DNA from 2 places in the Paenibacillus sp. FSL M7-1414 genome. Region 1 is predicted to be linked to the other one. Evidence: predicted binding sites of a transcription regulator. Region 1 holds the regulator's gene; the other holds the start of a gene.
What was found. Region 1 encodes Rex, which represses fermentation and respiration genes when NADH is low (regulators of the CRP and FNR family bind a similar motif). Its sites were predicted from a motif close to TTGTGAAATATTTCACAA; they were not measured.
Positions count from the first base shown of each region.

Region 2: nadA (quinolinate synthase NadA) is a predicted target of Rex. The motif match lies at 1,535-1,552, and genes of this name have one in related genera.

Region 1 covers NZ_JBBOOS010000001.1:4,293,474-4,296,905, reverse strand. The annotation lists gene dinG (ATP-dependent DNA helicase DinG) at 1-1,174, shown strand, start outside; gene MHH92_RS18545 (redox-sensing transcriptional repressor Rex) at 1,394-2,047, shown strand; gene MHH92_RS18540 (amidohydrolase) at 2,034-3,341, shown strand; gene MHH92_RS18535 (DUF5590 domain-containing protein) at 3,379-3,432, shown strand, end outside.
Region 2 covers NZ_JBBOOS010000001.1:64,675-68,106, forward strand. The annotation lists gene ftsH (ATP-dependent zinc metalloprotease FtsH) at 1-1,324, shown strand, start outside; gene nadA (quinolinate synthase NadA) at 1,624-2,562, shown strand; gene nadB (L-aspartate oxidase) at 2,598-3,432, shown strand, end outside.

The DNA of each region.
Region 1 (3,432 bases):
GGGGCAATTTTCACTGCGTCTGAAAGCATCTCAGAAACCTGCAAAATGGCAGGAGTTGCAGGATCTGGAGAACCAGATCTATGTGACTCTGGGTGATTTGGTTCGCAAAGGGGACAAATTGCTGCTTGAAGTGAAAGAGGATCAGGATGATTATCAATCGGATAGTCTGATCACGGACATTACAGGACTGCTGAAAGATCTGACCACATTGAAGGAGAATCTACGTTTCTTCATGCGTATGGATGATGCCAAAACGGTGTACTGGATGGAAGCCAGCGGCCAATTCCGCAGCAAATCTCTCCAGCTGTATGCCGTACCTGTAGATGTGAGTGCACAACTTAAGGATTTATTTTTTGATAAAAAGAAAAGTGTTGTGCTTACATCGGCTACGCTTTCGGTAGATAAGTCATTCCAGTTCATGATTGAACAGCTTGGCTTGCAGGAAGCGGCCGAGAACAATCGGCTGTTAACGTCGATGTTGCCATCACCTTTCAACTATCGCGATCAGGCACTTCTGGTGATTCCGCGTGATTTCCCGAGTGTGAAGGGAAGTGTGGGTGATGCGCACTTTGTTAATATGCTGGTGCAATCACTTGCAGAGACGGCAATTGCTACGCGTGGACGCATGATGGTTCTGTTTACTTCATACAAGATGCTGCGACAGGTCTATGATCCGCTGAAGGAGGCACTGTCTGGCAACGACATCTCGTTGCTTGGGCAAGGCGTTGACAGTGGAAGTCGTTCCAAATTGACTCGCAGGTTTCAAGATGCCAAAGCAACGGTACTTCTGGGCACAAGCAGCTTCTGGGAGGGTGTAGATATCCCGGGAGAGGCCCTAACCTGTCTCGCTATTGTTCGACTGCCTTTCCAGCCACCGAATCATCCGTTGGTGGAAGCCAAGAGTGAGTTGCTTCAGGAACAGAAGAAAAATCCGTTCATGAAACTGTCCGTGCCACAAGCGGTCATCCGTTTCAAACAGGGATTTGGCCGATTGGTGCGTACAGCAAAGGACAGAGGAATTGTCATTGTTTATGATACACGGGTGATTGAAGCGTATTATGGTAAATTCTTTTTGTATTCATTACCTGGTCCCAAAATGGAGCATATGCTCACGGAGCAAATGGTTCCACGAATCACCGAGTGGTTGGAAAAACCTGCTAATGAACAAAAATAATGGTTGTTTTGTTCGTTATATCATTGCATGACACTATCGTTTGGCGTTAAACTTTATTAGATATTTCCGTATCCGATTAAAGCAGTTGCACGTAAGAACTTATAACCCAAATTACAAGGAGCATTCTGTATAAAATGTCACGTTTATCTTTGAGTTTTATACAGAATGCTCATCTTTTCATCTATTATTTTATCGTGGCCTTGGTAAGGGGGAGCAAGAATGAAATCGGATAAAATTTCGGAAGCGGTGGTACGACGTCTGCCTGTATACTTGCGTTATTTGAACGAGTTGCATCAGCGTGAGGTGGCTACTGTTTCTTCTCAAGAGCTTGGACAGAGGCTGGATCTGAATCCGGCCCAAATTCGTAAAGACCTGGCTTACTTCGGTGATTTTGGTCGTAAAGGGATCGGGTATGATGTATCCTATCTGATCGAGAAAATTCGTCACATTCTCAAAATCGATCAGCAAATTAATGTAGCTCTGGTAGGAGCGGGTAACCTCGGTCAAGCCTTGTCCAACTACAACGCATATCTGAAAGACAACATGAAGATTGTTGCTGTATTTGATGCATATGGACCGAAGATAGGTAGTCAAATCAACAGTTTGACGGTAAAACCAATGGATGAATTGACGGAAGCGGTTAAAATGGAAAACATTCGCATCGGAATTATCACGGTTCCGGATACGGAAGCCCAAAATGTAGCCGATCAGCTTATTGAATCAGGAATTGAAGCGATCCTTAATTTTGCACCAACCATTCTAAAAACACCGCCGCATATCCGCATTCACCATGCTGACTTTACAACAGATCTGCTTAGTTTGGCCTATTACTTGGATACTGGAAAGGACGACGAGGAAGATGACAACAAATAGATGGGTAATTCACAATGGCAAATTTGCTGTTAATGAAGGCGGCACAACATGGAACGTGGTCCACGGATACATGGTTGTTGAGAATGACAAGATTGTGCATATTGGTGAGACATTGCCGGATGAAGACAAAAATTGTACCAAAGTGGATGGAAAAGGACTGTTCTTCCTGCCGGGTCTGATCAATACGCATGGTCATGCAGCGATGTCGTTGCTCAGAGGGCACGGAGACGATCTTGCATTGCAAGTATGGTTGCAGGAAAAAATGTGGCCGATGGAAGCGAAAATGACTTCAGAAGACGTATATTGGGGAACTTCGCTATCGGTGCTTGAAATGTTGAAAGGCGGAACTACAGCTTTCCTGGACATGTACGATCACATGGATCAAGTTGCCAAAGTTGTGGAGCAATCCGGCGTTAGAGCAGCACTGGCACGTGGTGTAATCGGGTTGTGCTCGGAGGAAGAACAATTGCGGAAGCTGGAGGAGTCGGCTGCGTTTGCGCGTGAGTGGAATGGACAGGCAGATGGTCGCATTACAACCGTAATCTCGCCACATGCACCATATACATGCCCTCCTGACTACATAGAGAAGCTTGTGCAGGTCGCGAACGACCTAAACCTTCCCCTTCATACACATATGTCGGAAACGCTTCGTGAAGTCGAGCAGAACGTGGCTGATTATGGACTGCGTCCTGTGGCACATCTGGAGAAACTGGGCTTTTTCTCTCGTCCATCCCTGGTTGCACATGCGGTGCATCTGAATGATGAAGAGATTGAGATTCTGGCCCGTCATGATGTGGCTGTATCCCATAACCCGGGAAGTAACCTGAAACTCGCTTCCGGTGTTGCGCGGGTACCTGCGTTGCTGAAAGCAGGAGTTACCGTGTCACTCGGAACAGACGGACCGGCAAGCAACAACAACCTGGATATGTTCGAGGAAATGAGACTGGCTGCATTGATCCACAAAGGTGTATCTGGTGACCCGACGGCAGTGCCAGCAGGCGAAGCGTTATTACTCGGAACGTCATACGGTGCCAAATCCATCTTCTTGAATAATACCGGAGCACTTCAGGTTGGCATGAAGGCTGATTTTATCGCCCTTAACATTGAACAGGCACATTTCTATCCACATACAGACCTGATCTCACATACGATCTACTCGGCTTCTGCCAAAGATGTTGAACACGTATGGGTGGATGGAAAACAAGTAGTGAAACATGGCGAATGTCTGACGCTGGATGAAGAACGCATTTTGCGTGAGTCTCAATTGGCATTTGATGGTCTGCTTGCTCGTTAATTGCAGGACAGCATCATAGGGAAAGGAAGTTCGGCTTTTGAAGAAAAAAAAGAAGTGGATATGGATTTCGCTGCTTGCACTGGTTCTGATT
Region 2 (3,432 bases), 4.2 Mb from region 1:
CGGTGTCGGTGCATCACGTGTACGTGATTTGTTTGAAAATGCGAAGAAAAATGCCCCATGTATCATCTTTATCGATGAGATTGATGCTGTAGGACGTCAGCGTGGTGCTGGTCTCGGTGGTGGTCACGATGAACGTGAACAGACACTCAACCAGTTGCTCGTTGAGATGGACGGATTCGGAGTTAACGAAGGTATTATCATCATAGCCGCAACGAACCGTGCAGATATTTTGGACCCTGCCTTGCTGCGTCCAGGACGTTTTGACCGTCAAATTACGGTTGACCGCCCTGATGTAAGAGGTCGTGAAGCTGTCCTGAAAGTACATTCCCGTAATAAACCACTGACCAAAGATGTGAAGATGGATATTATCGCGAAGCGTACAACAGGTTTCTCTGGTGCGGATTTGGAGAATCTCTTGAACGAAGCGGCATTGCTTGCAGCGCGTCGTAACCGTAAAGATATTTCCATGAAGGAAGTTGACGAAGCGATTGACCGTGTCATCGTTGGTACGGAGAAGAAAAGCCGTGTCATCAGTGATCGCGAGAAACGAATCGTTGCTTATCACGAAGCAGGTCATACCATTGTTGGATACTTCCTCGAACATGCTGATATGGTACATAAAGTGACCATTATTCCGCGCGGACGTGCGGGTGGATATGTAATCATGTTGCCAAAAGAAGACCGTATGCTGGTTACCAAGCAAGAATTGCTGGATAAAGTAACCGGACTTCTCGGAGGTCGTGTAGCTGAAGAATTGTTCATCGGAGAAATTGGTACTGGTGCATACAGTGACTTCCAGCAAGCGACAGGTATTGTTCGCAGCATGGTTATGGAATACGGTATGAGTGAGAAATTGGGACCTATGCAATTCGGAAGTTCACAAGGACAGGTATTCCTTGGTCGGGATATCGGTCATGAACAGAATTACTCAGATTCCATTGCTTACGAGATTGATCAGGAAATGCAACGCTTTATCAATGACTGTTATGAGAAGTGTAAGGACTTGCTTGTTAAACATTCAAAAGAGATGCACCTGATCGCTCAAACTTTGCTTGAGGTTGAGACTTTGGAAATGGATCAGATCAAGCAATTGATCGAAACAGGTTCTTTGACTCCAAAAGCAGACAATGACAATGATGGTGAAGGCACACCAACTGAAGGCGGAGAGCCAATCATCGACACCATCGGTGATGTGCGTGTTCGTATTCAAGGTAAAGATGAAACGCCTGAGCCACCAGCCGGAGATATTCCAAACGAAGCTCCGAATCTGGAAAAGGGTAATAACAATAACCCGGATGATGGCGGAACGAAGCCAACGTCTTAATGCACAATACATCTGGCTATAATAGCAGGTGAAATCAAGAGAGCCCTCGGGGCTCTCTTTTTTTATCCATTATTTTAAAAGAGGATAGATAAAGATAAACGGGAGTTAGATGGCGAACCAGTTAGCAAACAGGTGGTTACAGCGCTGTCCCGGGCCTTTTTCATTTATTGACAGAGTCGTGAACGTTGTGTAAATTAGTTGTTAAACCGCTTGTGATTCGTTTCTCAAGCGAAGATAACGACTTAGGTTAGCCCACGAAACAGCGCATGACGCTGTCCCGATAAAGGAGAGGATCACAGGTGGAAGCTCTGGCTTTAGAGCGCAAGGCTGAGATGAACCGCGAGCTGCGTGAGCGGCTTATGGTGTTGAAGAAGGAACGTAATGCCATTATTCTTGCCCATTATTATCAACGTGACGAAGTACAGGAGGTTGCAGACTTCCGTGGAGATTCGTTTCTGTTAGCCCAGAAGGCAGCACAGACAGATGCGGATGTGATCGTTTTCTGTGGTGTTCATTTTATGGGTGAAAGCGCTAAAATTCTGGCGCCAAATAAAACAGTTATTATCCCGGACGAACGTGCGGGCTGCCCAATGGCAGATATGGTGAATGTGGATGGACTACGCAAATTGAAAGCACAACATCCTAATGCCAAGGTGGTTACGTATATCAATTCCTCGGCTGAGATCAAAGCAGAGACTGACATCTGTTGTACATCAGCGAATGCAGTCCGGGTTATTCAATCGGTGGATTCCGACGAAATTATCTGGGTACCGGATAAAAACCTGGGACATTATGTGCAGCAGCATACAGACAAGAAAATGATTATCTGGGAAGGTTACTGCAACACTCACGATATGCTTACAGTCAAAGATGTGGTGGAGATGAGAGCCAAGCATCCAAATGCAGAGTTTGTTGTCCATCCAGAGTGTCGCCCTGAGGTTGTAGAAATGGGTGATTTTGTAGGTAGTACAACAGCTATTCTGGAGTATTGCAAAAATTCATCAGCGAAGGAATTTATCGTAGGTACCGAAGATGGTACAGGATATCAGCTTCGTCTGGATAGCCCGGATAAACAGTTCCACTTTGCTACCAAGTTCCTCGTATGTCCCAACATGAAGGTGAACAACTTGAAGAAACTGGTGAAATGCCTGGAAACGATGAAGCCGCAAATCTACGTGCCACCGGCCGTTGCCGACAAAGCCAGAGAATCACTAGAGCGCATGTTGTTGGTAAAGTAGGATGCGCTACTCTTGCTCCAAGACAGGTGAATAACATGATACCGCAATATTTAGTTGATTTTGATCTGTCTGCGCTACCCATGGTAGAGACGGATGTACTGGTTATAGGCTCAGGGATTGCTGGTTTGTTTACTGCCATTAAGGCAAGTGGACAACAACGTGTATTAATGATCACGAAGAAGTCATTACTTGAAAGTAACACCAGATATGCGCAGGGAGGCATCGCTGCGGTTATTGCTGAGGATGATTCACCTGCTTACCACTTGCAGGATACACTTGTAGCAGGAGCGGGCTTATGCCGCTCCGAAGCGGTAGAGGTATTGGTGAATGAGGGGCCGGACGGAGTGAAGGAACTGATTCGTTTGGGTACTTTATTTGATCTGGAGAACGGCGAGTTGGCGTTGACGCAGGAAGGTGCGCATAGCCACCGCCGTATTTTGCATGCCAACGGAGATGCAACGGGATATGAGATTGTACGTGCGCTTGCTGTTGAAGTGAATGAGCATCCCGGGATTGAAGTTTGGGATGAGCATTTTGTTGTTGACCTAATTACGGATCGAAATCGAGGGGAATGCATTGGCGCTCTGGTTCAGAAGGATGACGGATCGCAAGTGTTCGTGAAGGCACAGGCAACCGTTCTTTGCTCTGGTGGGGCAGGACAACTGTACCGATACACGACGAATCCCGATGTAGCTACTGCCGATGGTGTAGCCATGGCTTATCGGGCTGGGGCTATTGTTCGTGACATGGAATTTATCCAATTCCACCCCACCTCTCTATGTTACCCTGGGGCCCCGCGCTTCCTTGTGTCAGAAGCCGTACGTGGCGAAGGAGCATATTTGCGCAATGTGAAGGGTGAGCGCTTCATGG